Regions from separate parts of the Rahnella sp. 2050 genome, predicted to be linked through region 1. Evidence: predicted binding sites of a transcription regulator. Region 1 holds the regulator's gene; the other holds the start of a gene.
What was found. The regulator Fur, encoded in region 1, represses iron uptake genes when iron is present. The targets are predictions, from matches to a motif close to ATAATAATGAGAACNACTATCAA.

Region 1 (7,597 bases):
CCTGACCAGATCCGTGAATATCGCGGCTCCCTGACGTCGCCGGGTAAAAACAGCCCGTACCGCGATCGCACCGTGGAAGAGAACATTGCGTTATTTGAAAAAATGCGTAACGGTGAGTTCGCCGAAGGCGCTGCGTGTCTGCGTGCAAAAATCGATATGGCCTCGCCATTCTTTGTGATGCGTGATCCGGTTCTGTACCGTATTAAATTCGCAGAACATCACCAGACCGGTAAAAAATGGTGCATCTATCCGATGTACGATTTCACCCACTGCATTTCCGATGCGCTGGAAGGGATCACCCATTCGCTGTGTACGCTGGAATTCCAGGATAACCGTCGTCTGTACGACTGGGTTCTGGATAATATTTCTATTCCATGCCACCCGCGTCAGTACGAATTCTCCCGTCTGAATCTCGAATACTCCATCATGTCCAAGCGCAAGCTGAACCTGCTGGTGACCGAGAAGATTGTTGAAGGCTGGGATGACCCGCGCATGCCGACCGTTTCAGGTCTGCGTCGCCGGGGCTATACCGCGGCGTCTATCCGTGAATTCTGCCGTCGTATCGGCGTTACCAAGCAGGATAACAACGTCGAAATGATGGCGCTGGAATCTTGCATCCGTGACGATCTCAACGAGAACGCACCGCGCGCCATGGCGGTTATCAATCCGGTTAAAGTGATCATTGAAAACTTTACCGGTGATGATGTGCAGATGGTGAAGATGCCGAATCATCCGGGCAAACCGGAAATGGGCACCCGCGAAGTGCCGTTTACCCGTGAGATTTACATCGATCAGGCTGATTTCCGCGAAGAAGCCAACAAGCAGTACAAGCGTCTGGTGTTGGGCAAAGAAGTGCGCCTGCGTAATGCGTATGTGATCAAAGCAGAACGTATCGAGAAAGACGAGGAAGGGAATATCACCACTATCTTCTGTTCTTACGATATCGACACGCTGAGCAAAGATCCTGCCGATGGCCGCAAGGTGAAAGGCGTGATCCACTGGGTGTCCGCGTCTGAAGGCAAACCGGCTGAGTTCCGCCTGTATGACCGTCTGTTCAGCGTCGCAAACCCGGGCCAGGCGGAAGACTTCCTGACCACCATCAACCCGGATTCCCTGGTGATTTCCCACGGTTTCGTGGAGCCATCACTGGTGGCTGCACAGGCTGAAATCAGCCTGCAGTTTGAGCGTGAAGGTTACTTCTGTGCCGACAACCGCTACTCAAGTGCTGAACATCTGGTGTTTAACCGTACCGTTGGCCTGCGTGATACCTGGGAAAGCAAACCCGTCGCGTAAGCCCTCAGTATGAGGTAATAAAAACGCAGTTCAGGCTGCGTTTTTTTTCGCCTGTTATTCTTGTCAGAGATGCCTTTTGTTTTTCGTCGCGAATTAATGTATTTCCTATGCTTACTTTTAAAACGTTGTGCCACAGCCGTTCATATTGCTGAAACGTTTAAACTGTAAGATGATTTTGTTTAATCGTATGTTTTAATTATATATTATTATAGTCCATTGCTTTAATCCTTTCCTGCATACCTCTGTAATGCTTTTTCATCTTTATGTGCACTTTGTCATATTTCGATAATTAATGATTAATTACTCATTGATAATTCGCGTCGCGAAAAATACTCTTGATGTTGATTTAACCGGTTACGCCTCTGGCGACCGCTTTTTATACCCGTTTGGGTTTTGCTCGTTTTTTTAGTCAACATGAGGAATCTCTATGCACAAGCACCGTAACAGGGGCAAGGGATCGGCTTACCTGAAACCTGCCATGTATTCTCTCGCCGGCACCTTACTGGGTGGCGGAATGATGTTTTCACAAGAGACCAAAGCAGCCGGTTTTATTGATGATTCCACACTGACCGGCGGTGTGTACTACTGGCAGCGTGAACGTGACCGCAAGGACATGGATCCGGCGAGTGACCACTACAAAGACTATACAACCAACCTTTCGCATTCTACCGCTAACCTGAACCTCGATTTTTCTTCCGGCTATGCCTGGGACATGTTTGGTATTGATATCGCAGCCTTTACGGCGATTGAAATGGCCGAGAGCAGCGAGAGCGGCCATCCCAACGAAATCGCCTTTTCCAACAGCAACCGCGCCTACGACGAAGATTACTCCGGGGATAAAAGTGGGGTCAGTCTTTATAAGGCAGCCGGTAAATTCAAATACGGCGGATTCTGGGGGCACGCAGGGTATATTCAGCCTACCGGACAGACGCTGATCGCACCGCACTGGAGCTTTATGCCGGGTACGTATCGCGGTGCGGAAGCCGGTTATAAACACGATTTCGGTGACCCGGGTGAACTGAGTTTCTCCTATATGTGGGCTGATGAATATAAATCGCCGTGGCATCTGGAAATGGATGATTTCCGCCAGAATGACAAGAAAACCGGCGTTTCTTATATTCATTCGCTCGGTGCGAAATATGATTTTAAAAATGACTTCGTACTGGAAGGCGCATTTGGCCAGGCTGAAAGTTATGTCGATCAGTACTTTGCTAAAGCCTCGTACAAAATGGATCTGCTGGGCAATCCGCTGACCACCAGCTATCAGTTCTATGGTGCAGAAGACCGCATCAGTGACAAGAATGATCCGAACAGTCTGTATGACGGTCTGGCATGGTTGCAGGCACTGACCTTTGGCTATACCACCGGGCAGTTTAACTGGCGTCTGGAAGGGACGATGGTGAAAGCGGAAGGGAATCAGGGCTACTTCCTGCAGCGCATGACCCCGACTTATTCTTCCTCAAACGGCCGTCTTGATGTGTGGTGGGACAACCGCTCGGACTTCAACGCCAATGGTGAAAAAGCCGTGTATGCCGGCGTGCTTTATGATCTGGCGAAATGGGACCTGCCGGGGTTCGCGGTCGGTGGTTCGTACGTCTATGCGTGGGATGCCAAACCGAGCACCAACGCCGCTTATGACCAGAGCCAGCGTCTGAAAGAAAGCGCATGGAGCCTGGATGCGCTGTACACCATTCAGGAAGGGCGCGCCAAAGGGACGTTGTTCAAACTGCATTACACCCAGTACGACAACCATTCGGACATACCGAGCTGGGGCGGCGGTTACGGCAACATTTTCCAGGATGAAAAAGACGTGAAATTCATCGTTATCGCTCCATTTACTATTTTCTGAGGTCGCTATGTCGATGAATAAATTACTGATGATCATGGTTTCGGCTGTTTTGCTGGCCGGTTGTGCACCCACCGCCGATCAGGCACAAATATCCCAAACGCGGGAAGATTACCGTGCCTGTATCAATACGTCAGAAGGCAATCCGGACAAACTGGCATCCTGCGAGGTGTTACTGAATAAACTGAAACAGGAAAAAGCCCACCAGCAATTTGCAGAACAGGAGACGGTGCGCGTGGTGGATTATCAGCGATGTCTGACGGCGCGTAAAACTGGCGACGGTCAGGCATATGCTGCTGATTGCGGGAAAATCTGGCAGGAAATAAAAACGAACAATTCACCTAAGCCGTGAATCTCAGCAGCGAAACATACCCCGGCTTGCCGGGGTTTTTTATGCCTGCTATCCGGGCTCAATCTGCGTCGATATCAGACATAAAAAAACCGCTTTTCAGCGGTTAATTTAGTCAAAGCCTGTGCAGATTACTGCGCAGGTTTATCGTTGTGCAAAGAGTCATCTTCGCGGCAATCGCCTGCTTCACAGTGGCCGTACAGATACAGGCTGTGGTTGGTGAGCTTGATACCGTGTTTCTTAGCAATCTCACGCTGACGACCTTCAATATATTCGTCACGGAATTCGATCACACGACCGCAATCCAGACAGATCAGGTGGTCGTGGTGATGTTGCTGGGTCAGTTCGAATACGGACTTGCCGCCTTCGAAGTTATGACGGGTGACAATACCGGCGTCGTCAAACTGGTTCAGAACGCGGTAAACCGTCGCCAGGCCAATTTCTTCACCCATATCAATCAGTTGCTTGTAAAGATCTTCCGCACTAACGTGATGACCTTCCGGCGCTTGCAGCACTTCCAGGATTTTGAGGCGCGGAAGCGTGACTTTTAAGCCGGCTTTCTTCAGTGCGGTGTTGTTGTCAGTCATGCGGATTCAGTCCTGTTACTATGTGCTAATCAAGTTGAGGCATGCAGCCTGTGGCATCGGCGGCACAAAATTATTCGTTTAGTCTCTTCGTTTAACGCAATGTGCCAATTCTCGTCAACGACAGCCTGTTAATAAAGATCACAAATTGCCGGTCACATTTGTAATGCAACGACTTGATCAATAGAAAAAACAGAGGAACTCAGTGTACCTTGATACGACCGAAAGTTACAATTTTGTAGCAGTTAAATTGTTAATTTCAGTAATAGTTTGGCCCTTCAATTGTAGAATAAATCCTCAGGGCCAACAGGGTTTTTAGCCAATAATTTCAGAAAGGCTAAGTTCTTCTGTGATCTGTTTCACCCAGGCATCAACACGTTCGCTGGTCAGTTCGGGCTGACGATCTTCGTCAATTGCCAGTCCTATGAAGTGCTTATCATCCGCCAGGCCTTTAGATGCTTCAAAGTGGTAACCTTCGGTAGGCCAATGTCCGACAATCACTGCGCCGCGTGGCTCAATGATATCGCGCACGGTGCCCAGCGCATCGCAGAAATATTCGGCGTAGTCTTCCTGGTCACCGCAACCAAACAGTGCCACCAGCTTACCTTCGAAATCTATCTCTTCCAGCGTTGGGAAAAAGTCGTCCCAGTCACACTGCGCTTCACCGTAATACCAGGTTGGAATGCCGATAAGCAAAATATCGAATTTTTCCAGATCCTCTTTGCTGCTCTTCGCAATGTCATGCACCTCTGCAACATCTTTACCCAATTGCTTCTGGATCATTTTTGCGATGTTTTCGGTGTTACCTGTATCGGATCCAAAGAAGATACCTACAACGGCCATAAGATTACCTAACCTCTTGTTCTCAATGAAGTGCTCTGCAACGCAGGCAATAATAATGCAGATGATAGCAAACTCGTGCGGCGGAGAATATGCTTCTGCTCGCCTTCTTAACTGGGAAATAAGTTTATCGGGCAATATTTTTAAGTGTTATCGCCTTTGTGTGCTTTCACCTGCGGCGAATTAACCTCAGGGTTAATGAGGTCAAAAGCAAGTTTGAGAAATAAGTCGTCACAATACTAAATTTCGAGAACATTCCGCCGATAGATGATTCGGGAGCAATCTCAACATAATAAAGAAATCGATGCCCGGAGAGGTGTTCAAACATGTCCTGGGGCACTTGCCTGCTGGTTACCTGTCTTGATTCTCCGCATCCCCGTCAATCCTCAGGCCAGAAACAGACATGTTTCGAGAGAGGCATATCGTGCAGTTTTTAAAAAATATCACCATCAGGGCCGCTTTATTAACCATTCTTGGCATCTTTTGCGTCATGTGGGCAGGTGTTTCCCTTTACACCGTCACCTCACTGGACACACTGACCCAAAATACCAAAAATAGTACCGAGCTGGTCAACAATATGGCGCTGATCAATAAAGGAAATGATCAGTATTTTCGTACCGTGACGCGCCTGAGCCGCGCCGTGGCACAGCTTCAGGCCGATCCGTCAAAAGGTCCGGAAATTTTTGATACCGCCAAACAATCACTCAGCGGGCTGACGCAGGCTCTGGCCAGTTTTAAAGCGGCACCGCATCCGGGGCTGGAAGATTCCTCCGTGCAGGAATTAATCACCAGTTGGGAAAATCTGATCACGCAGGGCGTCACGCCATTGTTCGACGCAGCCCGCAGCAAAAATACGGAGTCCTATAACCAGCTAGCCAATTCCACCGTACCTGCACTGAGCCGCAGCTTTGGCTCATCGATGGAGAAAGTCAGCGGTCAGATCGCTGTCGATTTTGATGCGGCACAACGGCAATCCACCCATCTGACGTCATTTAGCAAAGTGATTCTGCTGACGGCATTTGGTATCGGGCTGGTGATTTTATTGCTGACTGACCGTTATCTGGTGATGGCGCTGGTGAAGCCGCTGGATAAAATCCGCGGTCACTTCGCGGTGATCGCCAGCGGCGATCTGACGTTTTATCTGGAAGAATTCGGTAAAAACTGCGCCGGTAAGCTGATTCCGTTGCTGAACGAGATGCAGTTGAGCCTGGTCAATACCGTTCAGACCATCCGCAACTGCACCAATCACATCTATCAGGGCGCGTCAGAAATTTCAGCCGGGAACAACGATTTGTCTTCCCGTACGGAAGAACAGGCGTCGGCGCTGGAAGAAACCGCTGCCAGCATGGAAGAACTGACGGCTACCGTTAAACACAATGCCGATAACGCGCATCACGCCAGCCAGCTGGTGATGGAGGCTTCCACCACCGCGCAGAAGGGCGGCAACATCGTGGCAGACGTGGTCAGCACCATGAAAGATATCTCCGGCAGCTCGAAGAAAATTGCTGAAATCACTTCTGTGATTAACAGCATCGCTTTCCAGACCAACATTCTGGCGCTGAATGCTGCCGTCGAAGCGGCACGTGCGGGCGAGCAGGGGCGCGGTTTTGCAGTGGTTGCCAGCGAAGTGCGCAATCTTGCACAACGCAGTGCGCAGGCGGCGAAAGAAATCGAGCAGCTTATCAGCGAATCGGTTTCCCGCGTCGACAGCGGTTCGAAATTGGTTGAAAACGCCGGTCAGACGATGAATGAAGTGGTGCGCTCAATTACGCATGTCACTGACATCATGGCGGAAATCGCCTCTGCATCCGATGAGCAAAGCAAAGGAATCAGTCAGGTGGCGGTTGCCGTCACAGAAATGGACAGCGTCACACAGCAGAACGCCGCGCTGGTAGAACAGGCGTCGCAGGCTGCGGTATCACTGGAAGAGCAGGCTTCATTGCTGAACAATGCCGTTGCTACGTTCAAACTTAAAGATAGCGTGACGAGCGTCGGTTCACGTCCGGCGAAGTCAATTTCCGCACCGTTATTGCGTCCGGATACCAGCATGCTTTCGGCGAAAAGTGCTGAAAACTGGGAAACGTTCTGAGCAGGAAGACGTGAATTAATATGGAATAAGTAAGAAAAAACAAACGGGTAGCCTGAGAGGGTTACCCGCTTTTCAATCAGCCTTCATGACCGTTAAGATGCGACAGCAGCATCTCTTCAATCAATTCGCTACGACTGATATTGCGTTCTTCTGCCAGCTTATTGAGCATATCAACAGCATCGGCATTCATTTTCAGCTCCACACGACGCAGGCCGCTCGCTTTATCGCGGCGTAACTGGTTGCGCTTATTGATCCTGAGCTGTTCATCACGGGATAGCGGATTTGTTTTTGGACGCCCCGGACGACGGTCATCTGCGAACAGATCAATCGTCGTGCGATCCAGTTGTTCTTTTGCCATAGGTAGCGGTACAACCAGGGAAGTTTTTACATCGGAAAACCGCAAGCCGGTTCCTGACGAGCGTTTCACACATTTCGGGCTAAGAAACCCTGACCCAATTCACCTCCCGCGACTCACTGTGAGTAAACGGGGCGGCAAAATTATAGCGCGCAATCATACACTGGCGCACCAGGGGTTCACAACGCCTGATTGCCCTGATTTCATGATAACTTCTTAAGTTGTGCAGACTTTTTGCACA
Region 2 (7,597 bases), on a different contig from region 1:
GCGGGGATTCCGCACTGAAACTCTATGATCAGCTGTCGGCCATTGCGCCGGTCATGGTGGTCAATTACGACGATAAAAGCTGGCAGGAACTCGCCACCGAATTAGGCCGGGCGACGGGTAAAGAAACCGATGCCGCCAAGGTTATCGCGCAGTTTTCAGCCCGTGAAGACAGTCTGAAAAAAGCGATACATTTGCCACCGCAGCCGGTGTCCGCGCTGGTTTATGGATCAGATGGCAAAAGCGCCAATCTGTGGACGCCCGCGTCACCGCAAGGTCAGTTGCTCCGGCAGTTAGGATTCAGCCTCGCGCCGGTTCCGCTGAATTTAGCCGCCAGTTACAGTCAGGGCAAACGCCATGACATCATCCAGCTTGCCGGTGAGAAAATGCCGGAGGCGATGAACGGCCAGACGCTGCTGTTATTTTCCGCCAGTCAGCCTGATGCACAACGGCTGCTGACCAATCCTTTTCTGGCGAAGTTACCTGCCGTGCAGGCCGGGCGCGTGTATGCCATGGGTGACGACACGTTCAGACTCGATTATTACAGCGCCAGCAACATGCTGAATCAGCTTGAAAAACTGTTCGTAACTCACTGATGTCCCGCTCAATAAAAAATCTCACAGCGCTGTTGGTTGCCTTGTTTTTGCTCTGCCTGATGATGGCGCTGAGTCTGGTGCTGGGCGAGAAATCGCTTGCGTCCGGCACCGTGATGTCAGCGCTTAACGGCCAGTGCACTGGGGCGGACTGCGTGATTGTCACCGATGCCCGTGTGCCGCGCACGCTGGCCGGTTTGCTGGCAGGGATGGCGCTCGGATTATCCGGTGCGCTGATGCAAATCCTCACCCGCAATCCGCTGGCTGATCCCGGTATTCTTGGCGTTAATGCGGGTGCGGCTTTCGCGGTGGTTATCGGTATCTCCTTTTTTGGCGCAACGGATGTCAGCCACTATTTGTGGTTCGCGTTTGCCGGTGCCTTACTGGCAACATTGCTGGTCGCCATGATCGGCGCGCTGGGACGCGGAAAGCTGGATCCGGTACGCTTAACTCTGGCGGGCGTCGCGCTCGGCGCTGTGCTGGAAGGCATGTCTTCGGGGATTTCCCTGCTCAACCCGACCGTCTACGATCAGTTGCGATTCTGGCAGGCTGGCTCGCTGGATATCCGCAATATTACCGTGATTAAAACCATCACACCGCCGGTGACTTTTGCGGTTGCCCTGAGCTTACTGATGGCCCGTTCCCTGAATAATCTGACGATGGGCAACGAACTGGCGACGGCGCTCGGCACCAAAATCGCGACCACGCAGTTGCTGGGATTACTGGCGATTACGTTGTTGTGCGGCAGCGCCACAGCGGCTGTCGGCCCCATCGCCTTTGTCGGCCTGATGGTGCCGCATATGGCGCGCTGGATCTGTCGTGCGGATCCGCGCTGGATGCTGCCGTGGACGCTGGTGTTAACCCCGACGCTGTTGCTGGCAGCCGATATCGCCGGGCGTTTTCTGGTTACCGGAGAATTGCGGGTTTCCGTGGTGGTCGCCTTTATCGGCGCGCCGGTGCTTATTTTCCTGGTACGCCGTCCCGGTGGATTACACAGAGGTTAACCATGAGCCAGACTCTTACAGAACCTCGCCCGCTGAAAAAACCTTTGCTGCTGTCGCGCCCCTTTCTGACCGCCTGCGGACTGGTGTTATGCCTGATCCTGCTGGCGGTTTACGCGCTGGGTAGCGGAACACTGGCACTGACGCCGTCGCAGGTTGTCAGCGCCCTGCTCGGCGACGGGCCGAAAAACCTGAGCATTATTGTCACGCAATGGCGTCTGCCGCGCGTGGTGATGGCGATGATTCTCGGTGCCGCACTCGGCATCAGCGGCGCGATTTTTCAGTCGCTGCTGCGCAATCCATTGGGAAGTCCGGACGTTATCGGTTTTAACACCGGCGCGTATACCGGCGTTCTGCTGATTATCGTGTTGTTCAATGGCGCTGCGGGCGACCTTCTCCCCGGCGCGATGGCAGGCGGCGTCGTGACCGCATTGGTGGTATACGCCCTGGCATGGCGTCAGGGCATCGAAACGTTCCGCCTGATTATCGTCGGTATCGGCGTACGGGCGCTGCTGATTGCGGTCAATACCTGGCTGATTATTCACGCCTCGCTGGAATCGGCGCTGACGGCTGGCTTGTGGAATGCTGGTTCGCTCAATGGCATCACATGGGAGAAAAGCCTGCCGGCGACCGGGATGATTATCGTCGCCTGCATGCTGGCGCGTTGCTTATCCGCTCCGATGCGGTTGCTCGAAATGGGCGATGATGCCGCCTGTGCGCTGGGCGTACCGGTGGCGCGTTCACGTTTATTGCTGATGCTGGCGGGCGTGGCGTTGACCGCCGCGGCCACCGCGCTGGCCGGGCCAATTTCCTTTATTGCGCTGGTGTCACCGCAAATTTCGCGTCGTCTTTGCGCCAGCCAGCAGCACGCTTTATTTTTCGCGGCGCTGACCGGTGCGCTGCTGTTGCTCGCCGCCGATGTCACTGCACAACGGCTGTTCACGCCCTATCAGTTACCCGTGGGCGTGCTGACCGTCAGTCTGGGCGGCATTTATCTGATTGGGTTGCTGATCCGGGAGTCGCGACGCTCATGAATACTGAACACTCTTCCCCTTTGTACGCGAAAGATCTCACGCTGGGCTACGATAAAAAAATCGTCGCCCGCGAACTCTCCGTCTCTATCCCTCAGGGAAAACTCACCGTGATTATCGGGCCGAATGCCTGCGGTAAATCCACACTATTGCGCACGCTCAGCCGCCTGATGCCGCCGCAATCCGGCACGGTATTTCTGGACGGCAAACTGATCGGTGATTACGGCACCAGAGACGTCGCGAAACGTCTGGGTTTACTGCCGCAAAGTTCAACGGCGCCGGGCGATATCAGTGTGGCGGATCTGGTGGCCCGCGGGCGTTACCCGCATCAGAGCCTGTTCAGCCGCTGGACAGCGCAAGATACGCTGGCGGTGAACGACGCCATGCACGCGACGGGAGTATTCGAACTGGCGGAAAGCACGGTGAATTCACTTTCCGGCGGACAGCGCCAGCGGGTGTGGATAGCCATGGTGCTGGCGCAACAAACGCCGTTGTTATTGCTGGATGAACCGACAACCTGGCTGGATATCGCGCATCAGATTGATTTGATGGAACTGATGTGTCGCCTGAATCAGGAAAACGGCCGCACGCTGGTGGTGGTGTTGCACGACCTGAATCAGGCATGTCGTTACGCCGGGCATCTGATTGCCATGCGCGATGGAAAAATACTGGCTGAGGGCGCACGGGCAGACATCGTCACACCGGCACTGATCGAACAGGTTTTCGGGCTACGCTGCGCCATTATCGACTGTCCGGTTTCGCATACACCGTTAATTATCCCGCTGGGTAACGGTTGAATCTCCGGTGCTCCATGGCTCTTCGTTCCACAGGTATTGAAGGCCATCGGCTAATCCGCCGCGCCAGCTCAGCGCATCGTGACCGGCATCGACCACGCGATAACGCACGCTGTTTTTGGTGCCGCTCAGCAGTTCATCCATCTGATTATTCACCTGATAAATCAGTCGCTCATTGCTGCCCGCTTCCATGAAAATTTTCAGATGGCTGGCAGCCCCCAGCCCGTTACTCACCGCACGCAGTAACAAATCCGCCTCGTCAGGATTTTCATCCTGCTGCGATTTATTACGTCGCGGCCACCAGAAAGAACCGGACTGACTGAGTACCAGACCGAAGCGCTGCGGCCAGTGCAAACCGGCGTACAACGCTGACAGCCCGCCAAAGCTCTGCCCCGCCACCACTGTTTTGTTCGCATCGCTGCTGTGCGGTGCGAGCGTCGCCACGGCGGGCAATAACTCCTCCTGAACGGCCAGCCAGAAATCTGCATTACAGGTCAGTTCGCGGCTGCGGGTCTGTGTATCGATCACATCAATCAGCACGTAGACGGCCTGCGGCAATGTGCCTTCCTGCGTCAGTTGCATCAGCGGCTGCCAGACCGGCATCTGCTGCGCCCAGAACTGGCCGTCGAGCAACAGCGCCAGCGGGCGCGATGCCGGATCCTGGCTTTCGCCGGTAGTGTAGATCCAGACCTTGCGCCGGTTGCCCAGACGCGCACTGTTCCACTGATAGGTTTGCAGTTTTGCCGGTTTCTGTGGCAACGCGGCACCGTGGAGATCAAACTCCCGCCAGGCAGGCTGCGGCAATGCGTCGGGCATATGCAAAGGCGACAGCGCGTGAGATTTCGCCCCCGGCCACGGCTGATTCGGATTCAGCGGGTCATAAATCGCATGGGCGAACATATCTTTCCACCATTCCCGCGCAGCCAGCATGGCGGTATAGGCATCGGGATCCTGCGGGAACTCTCTGCCGGGCCTGGTGCGCGGGATCAGGCTGTAACTGCCGCGCCAGCCGGAGCGCAGCGTAATACTCAGCGACCAGACATCGGTTCCCGCAAGTCTTTGCAGGCTTTGCGGCGGTAAAGACTGATGGTGATCGGTGATGCCGTTGATGTTGATCCACACCCGCTGGAAATCCGATGTCGCCTCACTGCCCTGCGGATCCCGCCAGAAGAACGTTACGTTGCATACATCATCGTTCAGCCGTTCGATCAAGGGTGAACCCTGCGCTTTAATGTCTTTCCACCATTCGGCACTTCCCGCCTGAGAGCTTGCTAACATCGCCTGCGCGGTGGGTTTTTCCGGAAACTGCGATTTCATCATGTTTACGCTTTACAGTCTTTTGGCAGTGAGAGAAGGCATAATTTGCAGAATAATTGACCTGCTTCCTGCAAATTATGAATGGGAATCGTATTGATAATTGTTTGCATTTGCAATAGTGTGTTACCGCCCGTAAACGGGACGATAAAAATACACACACAACAGGCCATCCTCCTGTTCACTAAATCTGTTTTGCAGGAACGGATGGATTTCAGGGCAGAATCCACTATGAAAAGCAGGCTACCACACTATTCTCTGGCAACCTTAATCGGGCTGGGATCAGCACTTTCTTTGCCCGTCAGCGCGGCAGAAAGCACCACAACCCGCACAACAGACGCCAGCCAGAACACCGCAGAAACACAGGAAGACACCAGCGACACACTGGTTGTCACCGCCGCACAGCAAAACCTTCAGGCTCCCGGCGTTTCCACCATCACTTCTGATGAAATCCAAAAACGCCCTCCGGCACGCGACATCAACGAACTTATCCGCACCATGCCCGGCGTAAACCTGACCGGCAACTCTACCAGCGGCCAGCGCGGTAATAACCGCCAGATCGACATCCGGGGTATGGGCCCGGAAAATACCTTAATCCTGATCGACGGTAAGCCGGTGAACAGCCGCAACTCAGTGCGTCAGGGCTGGCGCGGTGAGCGTGATACCCGCGGCGACACAAGCTGGGTTCCGCCCGATATGATCGAGCGCATCGAAGTGATCCGCGGCCCGGCGGCGGCGCGTTACGGTAACGGCGCGGCGGGTGGCGTGGTGAACATCATCACTAAAAAAGACACTCAGGAGTGGCACGGTTCCTGGAATACCTATCTGAACGCACCACAACATAAGGACGAAGGCTCGACCAAACGTACCGATTTCAGCCTCTCCGGCCCGCTCAACGATCAGTTCAGTTTCCGCCTGTTCGGTGGCTACAGCAAAACGCAGGCTGACGCGCAATATATCAACGAGGGTCATCAGTCTGAGCGTACCGGCACCTATGCCGACACCGTTCCGGCAGGTCGCGAAGGCGTGATCGATAAGAATATCGACGCCCTGTTGCACTGGGATTTTGCCCGTATGCAGTCGCTGGAATTTGAAGTGTCCAACAGCCGTCAGGGCAACCTGTACGCAGGCGACACGCAGAACACCAACACCAGTGATTTGGTGAAAAGCATGTACGGTGAAGAGACTAACCGCATTTACCGCCAGTCCTACTCGGTGACCTACAAAGGCGCGTGGGATAACGGTGTGACCACCAACAACTACGTGCAGTACGAAAAAACCCGTAACTCGCGCATGGATGAAGGGCTGGCGGGCGGTACCGAAGGCATCTTCTCTGACGAAGACTTCAACACCATCGCACTGGGCGACATTCTGGCGCACAGCGAAGTCAGTATTCCGTTTGAACTGGGCGTGCCGCAAACCGCGACGTTCGGCACGGAATGGAACCAGCAGAAGATGAAAGATCCGTCTTCCAACACGCAGGCTATGCTCGGCGGCGCGATTGCCGGTACCGACAGCACCAACCGCAGCCCCTATTCTCAGGCAGAGATTTTCTCGCTGTTTGCCGAAGATAATATTGAGCTGACCGACAGCACCATGCTGGTGCCGGGTCTGCGTTTCGACCATCACTCCATTGTCGGCAATAACTGGAGCCCGTCGCTGAACCTGTCTCAGGAACTGGGCGACGATTTCACCCTGAAAATGGGTATCGCCCGCGCCTATAAAGCGCCGAGCCTGTATCAGACCAACCCGAACTACGTGCTGTACAGTAAAGGCCAGGGTTGTGCGGCCAGCGGCGGCGGTTGTTATCTGGTGGGGAATAAAGATCTGGATGCGGAAACCAGCGTTAACAAAGAGATCGGACTGGAATTCCACCGCAACGGTTATCAGGCGGGCGTGACCTATTTCCGCAACGATTATCGCAACAAAATCGAATCCGGTTATCTGCCAACCGGCACGTCCTCCACCGGCACAACTGATGTATATAAATGGGAAAACGTGCCGAAAGCCGTGGTTCAGGGGCTGGAGGGCACGCTGAATATTCCGGTCAGCAGCACCGTTTCCTGGAATAACAACGGCACGTACATGATTGAAAGTAAAAACAAAGAGACCGGCGATTATCTGTCGATCATCCCGGAATTTACCATCAACTCCACGCTGAGCTGGCAGGCGACGGAAGATCTCTCTCTGCAATCTACCCTGACCTGGTATGGCCGTCAGAAGCCGAAGAAATACAACTACAAAGGTGAAGCCGTCACCGGCAGTGAGAAGAATGAAGTCAGCCCGTATTCAGTGGTCGGCATGAGCGGCACCTACACCGCGACCAAAAATGTCAGCGTCACGGCGGGTATTGATAACGTCTTCGACAAACGCCAGTTCCGTGCGGGTAATGCCCAGACCGTGGGTAATGCCACCACCGGCGCCTATATGTACGGCGCAGGCGCGGCAACCTACAACGAGCCGGGCCGCACGTTCTATATGAGCCTGAATACGCACTTCTGAGTATGTTGCCCACATAAAAAAAGCCACCTGCAAAGGTGGCTTTGTTGTGTCTGAAACCTGACTTTGGGCTTACAGCACGCCCTGCGCCAGCATGGCATCAGCGACTTTGACGAAGCCGGCGATATTTGCGCCACGGACATACTGCGTCTGCTGGCTTTTGCCGCCGTATTCGACACACGACTGGTGAATATCCAGCATGATGTGACGCAAACGCGCATCCACTTCTTCGGCTTTCCAGCTCAGACGCGCAGCGTTCTGCGCCATCTCCAGCCCTGACGTTGCCACGCCACCGGCGTTCGCCGCTTTGCCCGGTGCGAACAACACGCCCGCGTCGGTGAACAAATCCGTCGCTTCAATCGTGGTTG

Region 2: a site for Fur is predicted at 4,827-4,849, ahead of fes (enterochelin esterase). Genes of this name have one in related genera too.

The regions. Positions count from the first base shown of each region.
Region 1 is NZ_JBEPKE010000002.1:1,084,300-1,091,896, forward strand. Features, by position in the region: gene glnS (glutamine--tRNA ligase) at 1-1,293, shown strand, start outside; gene chiP (chitoporin ChiP) at 1,772-3,142, shown strand; gene chiQ (ChiQ/YbfN family lipoprotein) at 3,156-3,491, shown strand; gene fur (ferric iron uptake transcriptional regulator) at 3,620-4,075, opposite strand; gene fldA (flavodoxin FldA) at 4,388-4,915, opposite strand; gene ABIC79_RS12300 (methyl-accepting chemotaxis protein) at 5,337-7,001, shown strand; gene ybfE (LexA regulated protein) at 7,078-7,359, opposite strand.
Region 2 is NZ_JBEPKE010000005.1:172,553-180,149, forward strand. Features, by position in the region: gene fepB (Fe2+-enterobactin ABC transporter substrate-binding protein) at 1-593, shown strand, start outside; gene fepD (Fe(3+)-siderophore ABC transporter permease) at 593-1,594, shown strand; gene fepG (iron-enterobactin ABC transporter permease) at 1,597-2,625, shown strand; gene ABIC79_RS18890 (ATP-binding cassette domain-containing protein) at 2,622-3,419, shown strand; gene fes (enterochelin esterase) at 3,393-4,736, opposite strand; gene ABIC79_RS18900 (TonB-dependent siderophore receptor) at 4,962-7,232, shown strand; gene gdhA (NADP-specific glutamate dehydrogenase) at 7,302-7,597, opposite strand, start outside.